DNA from 3 places in the Colwellia sp. F1 genome. Region 3 is predicted to be linked to each of the others. Evidence: predicted binding sites of a transcription regulator. Region 3 holds the regulator's gene; each other region holds the start of a gene.

What was found. Region 3 encodes FliA, which starts transcription of late flagellar genes. Its sites were predicted from a motif close to CTAAAGNTNNNNNNNNNNNNGCCGATA; they were not measured.
Region 1: the regulator FliA is predicted to act here: its motif matches at 3,371-3,397, upstream of AC0UA9_RS12195 (DUF5610 domain-containing protein).
Region 2: the regulator FliA is predicted to act here: its motif matches at 3,573-3,599, upstream of AC0UA9_RS01300 (VC2046/SO_2500 family protein).

Annotation. Positions count from the first base shown of each region.
Region 1 is NZ_JBWDLI010000012.1:343-5,682, reverse strand. Features, by position in the region: gene sthA (Si-specific NAD(P)(+) transhydrogenase) at 1-5, opposite strand, end outside; gene AC0UA9_RS12210 (acyl-CoA desaturase) at 135-1,253, opposite strand; gene fabR (HTH-type transcriptional repressor FabR) at 1,456-2,085, shown strand; gene trmA (tRNA (uridine(54)-C5)-methyltransferase TrmA) at 2,126-3,220, opposite strand; gene AC0UA9_RS12195 (DUF5610 domain-containing protein) at 3,444-4,643, shown strand; gene AC0UA9_RS12190 (RNA recognition motif domain-containing protein) at 4,772-5,248, opposite strand.
Region 2 is NZ_JBWDLI010000001.1:290,786-296,125, reverse strand. Features, by position in the region: gene AC0UA9_RS01320 (acetate/propionate family kinase) at 1-865, opposite strand, end outside; gene yfbV (terminus macrodomain insulation protein YfbV) at 1,045-1,518, shown strand; gene rlmA (23S rRNA (guanine(745)-N(1))-methyltransferase) at 1,635-2,486, opposite strand; gene xthA (exodeoxyribonuclease III) at 2,605-3,414, opposite strand; gene AC0UA9_RS01300 (VC2046/SO_2500 family protein) at 3,642-4,223, shown strand; gene AC0UA9_RS01295 (YchJ family protein) at 4,319-4,924, opposite strand; gene AC0UA9_RS01290 (S9 family peptidase) at 5,157-5,340, shown strand, end outside.
Region 3 is NZ_JBWDLI010000010.1:80,075-85,414, reverse strand. Features, by position in the region: gene flhF (flagellar biosynthesis protein FlhF) at 1-1,415, shown strand, start outside; gene AC0UA9_RS11075 (MinD/ParA family protein) at 1,473-2,315, shown strand; gene AC0UA9_RS11070 (RNA polymerase sigma factor FliA) at 2,408-3,127, shown strand; gene cheY (chemotaxis response regulator CheY) at 3,183-3,566, shown strand; gene AC0UA9_RS11060 (protein phosphatase CheZ) at 3,641-4,384, shown strand; gene AC0UA9_RS11055 (chemotaxis protein CheA) at 4,398-5,340, shown strand, end outside.

The DNA.
Region 1 (5,340 bases), on a different contig from region 3:
GCCAAAAGACTCTCCCCTAAACCCTGTTTCTATCAATATCATTTATTGTGAAATTTTAGCAGGATTTAGAGGGAATGGTAATGAATGGATCATTATTTACTGCTTAGCTGTATTAGAAATGGCTTAATTAATTATTAAGCGAGTTTTTCAGTTAGCATTTGCCAGTTTTTTTGCTGCAGTGATAATTTACGCTTTAATTCTTTATACTGTTTCATCAAGTCAGACTTTTCAACATCAGCTATAACTTGTTCACGTTTTGCCGCCAGTAAGGTTTTACGTATTTGGTAGTAATCATTTAGCTTTGTTATCAATAAATCGTACTCTTGTTGTAGGTGTAATAAAGCCTGCTCAGGATTGGGTAAGTGAATTAACTTATCTTTGCTACGTTTTAGGGTCATAGCTAAGCGCATTTTTATGATTTTATCTTCGGGGCTGGTGCGTAACTTAGTAGTTAAGCCTAACCACTGACAACTTTTAATTAGCCATTTTGTTGGGTCGAACTGCCACCAACGAATACCGTTTCTATAATCATGTTCAAACAGGTGATGAAAATTGTGATAGCCTTCACCAAAAGTGAGTAAGGCTAAAAAGCCATTGTCTCTGGCGGTATTTTTGTCTGTATAGGTTTGTTTACCCCAAATGTGCGCAAGGGAGTTAATAAAAAAGGTGGTGTGATGGCTTAACACTAAACGTAAAAAGCCAACTAATAAAATACTAATAAGCAAATTGCCCTGCCATACACCAAAAGCAATCGGTATGCCTACGTTCATGCCAATGGCAAGTAATAAGTAATGTTTATGTTGCCACATTACTATATTATCTTTTTGTAAGTCGCGGGCGTTGGTATAATCATGGTAACGGTGCGCTTGATACTCTCTACACATCCACCCTATATGAGAGTACCAAAAACCTTTTTTTGCGGAATAAGGATCTTTGTCATTGTTATCAACATGTTTATGATGAATTCTATGATCAGAAGACCAGTGTAAAATACTATTTTGTAATGCAAATGCGCCACCTAGCGCGAAAATAAAGCGTAAACTCCAATGAGCTTGATATGTTTTATGTGACCATAAACGGTGGTAGCCCGCAGTAATCGACATGCCGCAATAAATGAAGCAGATTAAAGCAAATACTATTTCTGTATTGGAAAAACCAGCGGTAATGGCTCTATAAGGGACTGCAATAATAGCCACCAAAAAGGTGATTACAAATAGGGTGACGTTAAGCCAAACAATAGGGGGTTTCTTCATTTTATCTCTCTAACTGAGCACGGCTAAAAATATAACGGAATTTTTCATTTAAGTGTACACGTGTACACTAACATAGTATTTTAACGAGAACATTAGACCAGTCAAGTGGTATTATATATACGACATTATTAATATATTTTTACTCCTTTTGTTACAATAGGATAAGTTATCCTTTTCGACTATTTTATAAAAGAGGCTCATCATGAGTGGTATTCGTGCTCAGCAAAAAGAAAAAACTCGTCGATTACTCATTGACGCAGCTCTAAATCAGTTAAGTGCTGAGCGAAGTTTTTCAAGTTTAAGTTTACGCGAAGTGGCAAAAGAAGCAGGGCTTGCGCCCACTTCATTTTATCGTCATTTTAGCGATATGAATGAGCTTGGCTTAACACTTGTAGATGAAGCTGGTTTAACGTTAAGACAATTAATGCGCCAAGCACGGCAACGCATTGCTAAAGGTGGGTCGGTTATTCAAATATCGGTTGAAACTTTTATGGAGTTAATTGAAAGCAATGGGAATGTTTTTCGTTTATTGTTAAGAGAGCGCTCGGGTACTTCAGCAGCTTTTAGAGCAGCAGTAATACGAGAAATTCGCTATTTTACTATGGAGCTTCGTGACTATTTACAACAAGCGAATGACTTAGACTCAGAAGTTGCCTATTTACAAGCCAATGCGGCGGTAACTATTGTCTTTAGTGCTGGCTCTGATGCATTAGATATGGAAGATAAGTCAGAAAGAGCACAGTTATCAAACCAAACGATCCAACAACTGCGATTTATTGCTCGGGGGGCGGCAGAGCTTAGCGATAGACGAAAAATGTCAAAAAAAGACTAAATAGCTTAAAGAGACTTCTGTGTATTACTTTTTAGTAATATTACTTTCTAATTAATATAATACCAGTTTCAATATGTGGGGTGTAAGGAAATTGATCAAATAAAGCAAACTGTACAATGGTGTGTGTGTTCGTTAAGTCAGCTAAATTGTCTTTTAAAGTATGTGGGTTACAAGAAATATATATAATTTTATTAAAACGACGCACAAGTTCTATACTGTCTGGGTCTAGCCCAGCCCGCGGTGGGTCCACTAATACGGTGTCGTAGTTATAAGCCGTTAAGTCAAACCCTTGTAAACGTCTAAACTGTCGTTCTCCGTTCATAGCTTGGCTAAACTCTTCACTCGACATGCGCACAATATCTATATTGTTAATATGATTAGCCGCTATATTGACTTGTGCTGACTTTACCGATGTTTTAGATATTTCGGTGCCTAAAACACGTGTGAAGTTTTGAGCTAACGCAATACTAAAGTTGCCATTACCGCAATAAAGTTCAATTAAGTCGCCGCCTGTATCGTTTGTTGCTTGTTGCGCCCATAGCAACATTTTCTCATTTATACCACCATTAGGTTGCGTAAAACTGTTTTCAACTTGCTGATAAACAAATTGCTTCTGACCAACTTGCAGTGTTTCCATAACATAGTCTTTGTTTACTATGATTTTCTGTTTTCTTGCTCTGCCTATTATATCTACTGGCGCAATAGCAGAAAGTATATTTTTTAGTGCCTGAGCTTGTTCTTCCCAGTTTTCTTCTAATGGTTTGTGATAGAGCATACTAATCAGTAGCTCCCCACTTAAGGTTGACAGAAAATCTACCTGGAATAGCTTATAACGCAGTGTTGGTATATCTTTAATGGAGGTGAGCAAAGCTTTCATTGCTTGATTGATTAACTGACTTGCAATAGGAAACTCATCCACTCGAAACTTTTCTTTAGTGTCACTGTTAAACATAATGTAATAAAGATCATCGCCCTGATGCCACACTCTAAACTCTGCTCGTAAACGATAATGTAAAGGCTCTGATCGGAATACTTCAGCGGTGGGCAGCGAAAAATCAGATAATAAAGCAGTCATTGCTTGATTTTTCTCAATTAATTGCTGTTCGTAGTTGTCGGGATGAATATGACTAAACATAAATGTTTACCTTGTTGTTTACTAATATAGGCTACTTAAATAAGCCAAGACACTTTGCCATGTGAAGAAGCTTGCACATAGAAGTGCGCAATTCTAGCGGCAGATTAGAGTTTGTCTAGTATAGAGTGCTAGAACAGTAAAAAAACTTTGTTTAAGTTTTCACCAGCTCAGCCGATATAGACATAATTATTACGCGCATAGTCAATCAACAAAGAGAGAGATCATGAACCATATTAATAAGCCAGTTGGGTTTAATCCTATGGCAAATTCACCGCAATCTCAATATAACAATAAACATAGCCCCAGCACTGAAGCACAAGCCGCCGTTGGGCACAAACCACTTGATAATATTTCGTTAAGTAATAAATCAGCTATTGTATTTAAAACACTGCATCAGTCGATATCATTAAAATTTATATCAATTGACGGTTTTAATAAAGAAATAACCGAGCCAGAAACTCCCAATTCAACTATGTTTGACTTTGAAGCAGTCGCTAAAAATGTGATGTCATTTGTTAATTTAGGTTTAAGTGCTGCTAAATTAAAAGGCGCAAGTACAACTGAATTAGAAGAAATGTTAGGTCAAGCACGCCAGGGCGTAAATAAAGGAATTGATGAGGCAATTGAAGAATTAACCGGCTTGAATGTCCTCACTGAAGACCTTAGTAATGGTATAGAAAAAGCAAGAGATTTAATTTATAGCGGTTTAGATGAAACACAAGAAGCATTAGCTAATAATACGTTTAATATGCCAAACGATGTAGCTTCTTCAACACTTCAAACAACGAGCATTAATAGTAGTAATTATACTGCGCAATCAGTGAGTAGTGATTTAGCAATTACCACCACTGATGGTGATATTGTTAATATTACCTTTAAGGCATTAAAACAAAGCCAGGAGAGTGATGCCATAAAACATTCTTCTGAGCAGGGGGCTGCAAAATTGAGTTATCAAGGTCAGTCATCTCAAATGAATTTTAGTTATATGGTGCAAGGAGACATAGACAAAGATGAAATGGAAGCAATACAGTCACTGATTACAGATATTAGTAAAATAGAAAATAGCTTTTTCTCTGGTAATATTGAGGAAGCTTTTACTAAAGCGCTCGATCTTGGTTATAACAAAGCACAACTAAGTTCGTTTACGTTAGATTTAAAACAGAGTCAAACAAGTTACGCTAGTCAAGCATATAGTCAAGTTGCAAGATATAATGAAGGTGGTGAGGGGGCGTTAAAAAATGTGGTGAAACCTGTTGTTGATTTTATAAGTGAATTTAACACGTTAAAAGATAATGCCAATAAGATATTAGCTAAAGAAGGCGACCACTTCAATCACATGCTTGAGTCGGTATTTAATGCCCAATTTGATCAAAGCCAACAGTTATTTTCTCAATTTAATCAATTTATTGAAAAGTTTGCGTAATATTTAGGCCAAGAGCGCTCAGATCCTATTATAAAAGGTTGATTAGTAAAGTACGCGAATAAAAAAACCCGGTTAATGCCGGGCTTTTAGTTTGAACTATACTCTGTAGTAGGCTTGTCAGTATCGAGTTACTTGTCTGACTCCACTCTTTCAGGACGCTCTTTAGCTTCTCTCACTTTTAATGTACGTTGTTGAAACTCTACATCATTTAAGGCCGTTATCGTTTTTTCTAAATCGCCAGATGACATTTCAACAAAACCAAAGCCTCTTCGCTTCCCAGTATGCTTATCTTTCATCAGTCTAACAGACTCTACCGTTCCATAATTAGCAAATAACTCTCGTACTGCTGTTTCATTAGCACGGTAAGGTAAATTCCCAACGTACAATGTTTTTATCTCACCAGTACTAGTAGTACTAGTACTGTTAGATGAAGTGCTAGGTTGGGCACTATCAGAAGAAGTACTTATTAGCGGTGTTATTAATGCGCAGACAAAAACAAAAATAGCCGCAACTAGGGCTGTGAAAGAAAAATAACTAAAAACAAAAAAAGTAATTAAAGCTAAAATTGCAGCAATAACTACTGTTGAAATGTTCGGAGACTTCATAATGGATACCTAATTATTATTTTAATATTATTTATAAGAACACAACGTAAAAATTGTATTTACATTGATATGTTACTCACCTTTCGTCATTG
Region 2 (5,340 bases), on a different contig from region 3:
TGCCCAGCAAACCACTTTTTTTGTTCAATAAGTTATCAACTTGTTCTAGTGTATAGCCTTGTTGCTCGACAAGATGAAAAACTATGCCCGCATCAATATCACCACTGCGAGTGCCCATGACTACTCCCTCAAGTGGAGTCATGCCCATGCTGGTATCAACACTTTCACCATTTTTTATTACGGTAACACTACAGCCATTGCCCAAATGGGCGCTGATCAAGTTGCATTGTGCTAACGGTTTATTCAGTTGTTTCGCCGCTTGATTAGCAACAAAATAATGACTTGTACCATGAAAACCATAGCGCCTTATACAATGTTCACTATAAAGCTCATAGGGCAAGCCGTAGATAAAAGCCTTTGCAGGCATGGTTTGATGAAAAGCGGTATCAAAAACCGCTATTTGGTGTAACGCTGGAAACGCTTTTTGACAAGCATTAATGCCAATTAAATTAGCCGGGTTATGTAATGGAGCAAGTTTTGCCAGTTTGGCAATACTTTCTTTCACCTCATTATTAATTAAGGTTGGCTGAGAATAATGTTCACCACCATGTACAACACGATGACCGATAGCGCTAATAGTTTCAACTAGGTCTAATGAATTTAGCTTTGTTACCAAAGTATTTAACGCTTGCTGGTGATCAAAAGGGGCAGATAAGGTACTGGTTTCAGTTTGACTTTGGTTATCGATGTCATACTTTATTTTAATACTTGCTTGTGGTGTTGATAAACACTCCGCTAAACCGGATAAAATATTGCTACCGGAGATAGGATCAATTAATGAAAACTTAACGGAAGAGCTACCACAATTAATGATTAAAATTGCAGTGGAGCTGGCTAGATTTGGTGCAGGTGTAGGCTTATTCATAATGACGTTAAAGATAGATTATTGCTAAATTATTAATGTAGAACGAGTATACCTTTATTGTTGACAACAAAGGTTGATTTAAGGCAAAAAATCAATAAAATTTATATTTTTAACAAAACATTACAAGCTTGTGCCTGTACTTACTTCTCCAAATTACTTAAAAGTGCTATAATTTGCTGATGAACTTATCTGTAGTAGAACTTATAAAACTAGGCCAAAGGTACAGTGAACTTTGGCCAGAAAAGGCTGAACTATCGCAGTACTTTGCTGACTATCGTGCCGTACAAAGTACGCGTTTTGTTTGTCGTTACTTTCCAGCCTTAGCTTTATTTACTGTTATTATGCAGCTTTATTTTGCTTCAGGCTTATTCTCGGGGGCAGGAAGTATTACTAATGCCATCAATGCATTACCCCAAGGGTTGGTTTATGGCGTGTTTTTACTGTCAATTCCCGTACAAGCGTTGGTAATGCTTGGAGTGAGAGCTGATAAGTTTTTACCGCCGTCACTAGCTTCTTGGTATCGCAGTGGTTTAGATAAGGCGAGAGCGCAAGGTAATAGCAATAAACTTAAAGAGTTAGCTATTGCTAACCCAAGATATATTGATTTAGCTCAGCTTATACAACTTACTTTTTCAGCGCGAAACTCGCAATAACAGTAGTTTTTGTCTTAAGAGAGCAGCTTCCTTCATCACTTGCATATAATCACGTGTATATATTAGTGCGGCATTAGCCACTTGGCCCTGGTTTTGTTGGCCGTATCTCTATGTTGCTATTGACTCCCTGGTTTTTGATACAAACGTAAAACAAAATCTGCTTGGCAAGTGAAGTTGGTCATGCTTTGTAGTTGCTCTAGGGTTTCTTTAGACGCTTTAAACGCAAAAGGGGTCATGGCGAGCAAATTTAAAAGATCATCGCTGTTTGTAAAGTGCATCGGGTAGGTTAATCTTTGCTCTTCAATTAGGGTTAAATTTTCAATCGGGTATTTATTGGTATCGTGCTGATTTGCTTGTTGGTAAATTAACGCTTTTAATTCAAAGAGGTGCTGCTCTGCAGGTGTTACTGTTAAAAGATAACCGCCATTTTTTAGTATGCGAGTAAACTCCGCTTCTAAAATGGGTGCATAAACACTAATAAGCCAAGCAAACTCATTCTCACTAAAACTTAAATTTGCTAATGTGCCAACGCTAAAATGGCATGCTTTATAGCGTTTGGCTGCTATTTTTATTGCTTCTTTTGCAATATCAACACCATAAACGGTATTTGAATTCGTTTTATGTTGGTGGGTATAAAAACCTTCACCGCAGCCTGCATCAAGCACTGGTGCGTTTTGTTCAGCATATTGTTGGTAAAGCGCTAGCATTTTGTCAACCAAGGGTTGATAAAAGCCTTGATCAAGAAAAGCACGTCTGGCGTTAACCATCGCTTTATTATCACCGGGTGCTTTTGAATGTTTAAACTGTACCGGCAATAAATTAACATACCCTTGTTTTGCTTGATCAAAACTATGATTATTATTACAACGATAAGTTTTGTTAGCGAGCGTTAATGTTTGCTGACAAAGGGGGCAACAATAGTTGGCTGCAAGCGAGCTTACTAACGGGTTACTTTCTAATTGAGACATAACTTACCTGTAGCACTAAATACGGTATAAATTAAACAAAAACACGGTAAATAGTGCTAATAATTAAAGTAAAATTAAAGATTAAAGTACATAATAAGACGATTAAAACTTAATTTGCTTAGCGATTAAAGGTAGACCAAATAGGGGCATGATCAGACGGTTTTTCTATACCGCGTAATTCATAATCAATATCTGACTCAATACATTGCTCACTTAAGTTTTTTGTTGCCAAAATAACATCAATACGTAAACCACGATTGTCATCAAAACCACGCGAGCGATAGTCGAACCAAGAGTATTTTTCACCAAGTGTTGGATGAAGGTGACGGAAAGTATCAACAAAACCCCAATCCATCAAGGTAGCTAACCATTCACGCTCTTCTAATTGAAATGAACACTTACCTGACTTTAACCAACGTTTACGATTAACTTCACCAATACCAATGTCTAAATCCTGCGGTGAAATATTAATATCGCCCATTACAATAATGTGTTCATCTTTTGTGTGATGTTCATTAAGGTAGGTCATTAAATCTTGATAAAATTTTCGTTTATAAGGGAATTTTGTTGCATGGTTAATGTTTTCTCCTTGCGGAAAATAGCCATTTAATACGGTAATTTTTTCGCCCTTATTATTGGTTGTTTCAACCATAATCATGCGGCGTTGTGCTTCGTCATCGTCAGTAGGAAAACCTTTTTGTACTTTAGTTGGTGCTTTTTTACAAAGCATCGCCACACCATAATGGGCTTTTTGTCCGTGAAAGTATACGTGGTAACCCATGGCCTCAACGGCCTCTAGTGGGAATACTTCATCGTGCACTTTAATTTCTTGTAAACCGATAATGTCAGGTTGGTGTTTATCAATAATAGCTTGTAATTGATGCAGACGCGCGCGCAGGCCGTTAATGTTAAAAGAGATAATTTTCATAAAGCAGACTCAAAAAAAATTTGTTGATAATGCTAACAGAAAGCCTTTGCAAAAACCTCTTTATTGCCTTTTAAACGATTAATAATTGCATTGTTAGGGCATTATTTATCAATTTTTTATCACTATATTTAATTTTATTAAAAAGACGCAAATTATCGCTAAAGTTTTAACTTCTTAGGTCGATACGGTTTATAGCACCGTAAAAAACTAACTAAGAGAATAATCCAGTGGCGGTAAATGTAAAAGATGACACAGTTAACAATAACTCAGTAACAGCTACCCCTTTGTTGCATGAATTGCAGTTAGGCGAGCAGTTAAATGAATGTGTGCATCAAGCAAGACGCTCAGATTTTTCGTTAATGTTAGCAATGCTGTGTGACGACGTTAGAGAGCAAAGCCAGTTTATCCTTCCTAAAACGTCGCCTATTGATGGTACCTCAACAGATCTTGCGCACGTTAATAATCAAACGTTAAGAAAGCATTTTGACCTACCAGAAGAAGCGCCATTAGCGTTAAAAAACATTGCACAAGTTAGTCGCTATAACCAAGGGCAGCTAGTGGCAGACAACAACTTAGCAGCACTTCATTTAGCCAACGCCATGACACCTAACCCTATTGCTTTTCGCGATGATAAAAAGCATATCGCGCATAATATTTTAACTAATACCCAAGTAATATGCCAAATAAAGCACGCACAAGGTAATGAGGATGACGTTATTAACAAACCGTTGAACATGAATGTTGACGGCTGGTTGAAAGCAGTACAAAAATCGCTTGTTGAGTCTAGCTTAGTGTCTGTTGCCGCCTAATATACAGTTAACTGTATACTGCCTTGGCACCTCTAAATTAACGTGGAAAATCAGGGAGTGGCTAACAGTATTACTCGCCTTTATGCATGGTCATTTTATGCACCGCAACAGTGTTTAAATTTTTTACCTTTTTTAGTAGACCAAGTAAAAGTATACTGGTTACATGGGCATATATCTTTTTGCTTTATTGTTGCAAGGGCGCGGTGCTCCATAATATCGCCGTCAAGGTAGCGCCATTGTAGTGGCTGTATTGTTGTATCATTGTTACTTTGAAGGCTGGTTAACAATGCAGGCTCAACAATAAAACGCGAATTTTCCTTTAGCTCATACAAGGTGTTGTCGGTTACATAAAAAGCTGAAAACTTCACAAATTGCTCCGTTAGCTCCGGCTGAGTTATATCACCCTTGGTTAAATCGGTATTGTTATGTGAATGAATGTGAAGGGCAATCCATGAGCAAGAATCAGCCCACTCCTTAATTTCTTTAACTGACTGTTCGCCTTGGCTTTTATTTGCGTAAGTGTCATATACATACTGGCTATTACCAACAGCATAGGCGCTAAAACGTGAGCGCATTAATTGTTCAGGTGTGCTAGGGAATATTGGCGATATCGCATTATCCGGTTCAATAAAGCTTTGGCAGCAATGAGCAAAACTTTTCCCTGAACCGCAGTAGCATGGTTTATTGTTTAACTTAGGCATTGATAATATACGCGCAAAGGTGAACTTTAATGATGGCGTATCTTAACATAAAGACGCTTAACGTGAAAATTCTACAACTGGCGGCATTCCCTTACACTTTTAGTAAAAACTCACCTACACTATTACCAGCACCATATTGAATAATATTAATTTGGTGAGTATAACTACTCGCTTAAAATACAATGTATAACCATTAATGCCCTGTATTCTTCTCCAATTAAGAGATATATTTATGAAATTAACCTTAATAGCAGCCGTGCTAAGTGTTTCTTTAGTTGCTTGTGTTAGCACAAATGATACAACACAAGCGAGCGCTGCTTCAGTCAAGCCGTCAAGTACTGTTTTATCACCTAATGCGAGCACAAAAACATTAGCTAATGCTAATCTAACCATTACCTTAGAACAGATAATGGCCG
Region 3 (5,340 bases):
CTAATCAAGCTGCTGTGCCTAGTCATCCAAGCCAACGGGAAATATCTAATGATACGGTCAGTCTTTCTACAGCGGCGGCACCGGCATTAAATGAAGCGATGCTGGGTATGATGCAAAACCATACTGCGGCGGCTCAAGCTCAAGCGCCAGCTGATAGCTTGTCTGAGTTATTAAAAAGACAAGCTCAGCATCAAGGGGGAACTCAAGCACCGACAGAAGAAAATACTCTCTCGCAACAAGCGCATAATATGCCTGAAGATGACACCATTGAAGGTCAGCTGCGAAACTTTACCCAGCGTTTACGTCACTCCAAGCCTGACGGTACTATCCCAGCACCAGAAATCACACCGACAAGTAACCACAGCGCTCAACATGATGAGCATACCAGTGTTGAAGCTGAACAAATGGCAATGAAAATTCAATCTCAGCAGTCACCAACAAACACTACTGTAGCCAGTAGCCCAGTTAATCAACAAGATTTTGATAAAATGCAACAAGAAATGGCTTCCATTAGAAAGTTACTTGAGCACCAGGTATCAGGGCTTATGTGGCAAGATATGGCACAAAAAGAACCACAACGGGCTTTGCTAGTTAACCGTTTATTAACGCTAGGTTTGAACGAGCAAATTGCCGATCAAATAGCGGGATACGTGCCTGCGCAATATCAAGAAGAGCAAGCTTGGCAAGAAGCCACTAAGTTAGTTGGTCAACAACTTAATACTACCCAAAATGATATTATCAACCGTGGTGGGATTGTCGCGTTAGTTGGCCCTACCGGCGTTGGTAAAACAACCACTATTGCTAAACTTGCGGCACGTTTTTCACAAGTACATGGCCATGAACAAGTGGCACTTATTTCAACCGACACTTTCCGTATTGCCGGCTTTGAACAACTAGCAACTTATGGCAAAATAATTGGTTGCCAAGTTAAGCTAGCTAAAGATAGCCAAGCATTAGATCTATTACTTGAGCAATTTTCTCAAAAAAAATTAATCTTAATCGATACCGCAGGAATGGGGCAAAGAGACCTTCGTTTAGCAGAAAATTTAGCAAATTTAGTTGCTAACACACGCGTTAGAATAAGAAATTATTTAGTGTTAGCCGCCAATAGCCAACAGCAAGTGATGCAAGAAAATGTTGAGCGTTTTAAAAAAATTCCCTTGTCGGGTTGTATTTATACTAAACTTGATGAAAGCATCAGTGTTGGCGAAATTATTACGACTTCCATCCAAAATGGTTTACCAATAGGCTACCTTACCGATGGACAAAGGGTGCCTGAAGATATTAAAGTTGCAAATGCTGAGAAATTAGTTACGCTTGCAGATAAAATGGCAACAAAGTCAGCAAATAACAATGTAGCAAATGTCCAGCGTATCGTAAGACCAATGCCAGTTTCGCAAACGGTGGCAGTATAGCTGTATTTTTAAAGCAGCATTTTAGTTTAAATAAAGCGATAATATAAGAAGTAATAAATGGTAGATCAAGCGAGCGGCTTAAGAAAAATGCAAGATTTAAATAAAGTTAAAGTAATAGCGATCTCTGGCGGTAAAGGTGGCGTTGGTAAAACTAACGTGTCGCTAAACACGGCTATTGCCCTTGGGCAGCAAGGGAAAAGGGTATTAGTACTCGATGCCGACTTAGGCTTAGCTAACGTTGATGTTATGCTAGGGTTAAGAGTAAAGCGTAATTTATCTCATGTATTATCGGGAGAGTGTGAGCTTGATGACATCATTATCACAGGCCCAAGTAATATTAAAATTATACCGGCCACCTCTGGCTCACAATCTATGGTTGACCTCACGCCAGCCGAACACGCAGGACTTATTCGTGCTTTTAGCGAAATGAAAACAAAATTTGATGTGCTTATTGTTGATACTGCGGCGGGTATATCAGATATGGTGCTTAGTTTCACGCGTGCAGCACAAGACGTCGTCTTGGTTGTATGTGATGAGCCTACCTCTATTACCGATTGCTATGCATTAATGAAGCTTCTCAGCCGTGACCACGGCGTTTTTAAGTTTAAAGTGGTTGCAAATATGGTGCGTACACCTAAAGAAGGGCAACAGTTATTTTCGAAACTCACTAAAGTAACCGACCGCTTTTTAGACGTTGCACTTGAACTTGTAGCGGTTGTTCCTTTTGATGAAAATATTAGAAAGTCAGTACGTAAACAACAAGCCATTGTTGAGGCTTTTCCTAATTCACCTGCAGCAATAGCATTTAAAGCGTTAGCTAAAGATGTTAGCACCTGGCCTATACCACATCAGGCTTCAGGGCATTTAGAGTTTTTTATTGAACAATTACTTGATTACTAACACTTAATTACTCGCTATAATTCAGTGTTATCAGATATTGCCTATCAATGAACCGATAATTATTTCCAAAAACTTAAGTGGGATAGTAACTAGTGGTAAAAGCTAAAGCCTACAATAACACAATTAACAAAACAGCCTTACTTGAACAGCATACTGTTTTAGTTAAACGAATCGCTTATCATTTGTTGGCAAGATTACCAGCAAGTGTCATTGTTGATGACTTAATCCAGTCAGGCATGATTGGCCTATTTGAAGCCGCTAATAACTTTGATAACAGCAAAGGTGCGAGCTTTGAAACTTTTGCAGGTATCCGCATCCGAGGCGCCATGCTAGATGAAATGCGCCGTGGCGATTGGACACCTAGGTCAGTTCACAAAAACAGTCGCATGGTCAGCGAGGCCATTAAGCAGTTAGAAGCAGTGTTAGGGCGAGACGCTACCGATGTTGAAGTTGCAGAAAAGCTTGATATCTCATTAAATGAATATCACCAGATACTCAGTGAAGTAAGTACTGGTAAAATAATAGGAATTGAAGATTTAGGGGTGAGCGATGACGCCCTAAAGTTTGATGAAACATGCCACAGTAACGATCCATATCAAAGTATTGAACAAAGCGCCTTTAAAAAAGGCCTAAGTGAATGTATAAGTACTTTACCCGAACGAGAAGCTTTAGTACTGTCTTTATATTATGATGAAGAATTGAACTTACGCGAAATAGGTCAAGTACTTGATGTAAGTGAATCACGAGTTAGCCAAATTCATAGCCAAGCAATGCATAGATTAAAAGCTCGTATGCAATCTTGGCAAAGTTAAGTACAATAAGAACAGTGATAACCAATTTAATTTGAATGTGTAGCCGGAGGGTGCCTTGGATAAAAATATGAAAGTGCTTGTTGTTGATGATTTTTCAACCATGAGACGTATAGTGAAGAACTTATTACGCGATTTAGGCTTTACCAACATTCAAGAGGCGGATGATGGTAGTACAGCCTTACCTATGCTGCAAAGCGGAGATTTTGATTTTGTCGTCACCGACTGGAATATGCCAGGCATGCAGGGCATTGACCTATTAAAGGCAATACGCGCAGATGCTAAATTAGCCCATATACCGGTATTACTGATTACAGCAGAAGCTAAAAAAGAGCAAATTGTGATGGCAGCTCAGGCTGGCGTTAATGGTTATATTGTTAAACCTTTCACGGCCGCGACACTAAAAACTAAACTAGATAAAATCTTTGAACGTCTAGGGTAGTCTTTGTTTAATTGAGTAAATTATCGTTAGTTAATCAGAATAAATAGCGTTAATTTAAGCATTAAGGACTTTGCATGAATATGGCAAGAACAGGGCGTGTTTCATTAGAACAGGCCAAATCTTTGGTTGAGTTTTTAGAAAATGATCAGCAAGACAAGGCTGATGCGCTGATTGCTGACATCCAAAACCCAATCAACTCAGAATTATTTGCGGAAATCGGCAAATTAACGCGTCAATTACATGACTCTTTAACAAATTTTCAGTTGGATTCTAGATTAAATGATTTAGCAACAGCCGATATTCCTGATGCTAAAGAGCGGTTAAGTTATGTTATTACCCGCACGGAAGAAGCTGCCAATAAAACCATGGATGCTGTTGAGTCAATATTTCCCGTGATTGACAATATTTCTAGTCAAATTCAAGCAGTGAACCCTGCTTGGACTAAACTGATGAATAACGCAATAGATGTTAAAGAGTTTAAACATTTATGTATAGGAATTGATTCTTTGCTAACGACAACAGGTAAAGAAACAGAGCATATTCATAGTTTAATGACCGATGTATTAATGGCGCAAGATTTTCAGGATTTAACCGGCCAGGTTATTCGTAAAGTGATTGAGTTAGTGCGTGAAGTTGAAGACAGTTTAATTAATATGTTAACAGCATTTGGTATTTCTTCTGATAATAAACAAGAAAAAGTTAGCACTAAGATGGGTGATAACTTAGTTGAAGGGCCAATAGTTAATAAAAAAGAAAGAGACGACGTTGTTGAAGACCAAGACGATGTTGATGATCTTTTATCAAGTTTAGGTTTTTAACAGGAGTGAGTTAATGTCATTTGAAGCAGATGAAGAGATTCTACAAGACTTTTTAGTCGAAGCAGGAGAAATACTTGAACAGCTATCTGAGCAACTAGTTGAACTTGAAAATGATGTTGATAACGCAGATTTACTCAATGCTATTTTTAGAGGCTTTCATACGGTAAAAGGTGGTGCCGGTTTTCTTGCATTAAACGAACTTGTTGATGTTTGTCATGGTGCCGAAAATATATTCGATCTATTGCGAACTGGACAACGCGTTGTCAATGCAGACTTAATGGATACCATATTATCGGCTCTTGATACCGTTAATGATATGTTCGCCTTAGTACAAAATAGAGAACCGCTGATCGCTGCAGAGCCTGAACTGCTCGCAGAGTTAGAGCGTTTAAGTCAACCAGAAGGTCAAGAAACTTCTCCCCCAGTAGTGCAAGAGGTTGCTCCTGCTATAGTAGAAGAGAACGTAAGCGCAGATGAGATGAGCGAAGATGAATTTGAACGCTTACTTGACGAGTTACATGGTAACGGTAGTCCTTCAGCTACTCCAGCGCCAAGTAACGACACTGCGGCTTCAACACCTAGCAGTACGCCAGAAAATACAGAGTCAGATACTGATATTTCTGATGAAGAATTTGAATCATTGTTAGATGAACTCCATGGGCAGGGCGCTTTTTCTGTTAATACTCATAACGCTTCAGCGGCAAACAATAACGCTTCTGATGAAATTAACGATGATGAGTTTGAAAGTTTACTTGATGAACTGCACGGTAAAGGAAATGCACCGACAGCAGCGAGCGCTTCAATAGCAAAGCCTAGTGCGAACACGCCTGCAGCAAAAGCTGTTACGCCAATCAACAAACCTAAAGCAGCGGCCAAAACCCAACCGTCTGCTCCAGTAAAAGCAAGTCCTGCCGCCGCGCAAAAACCAGCACAACCTGCTGCTCCTCAGGGAGAAA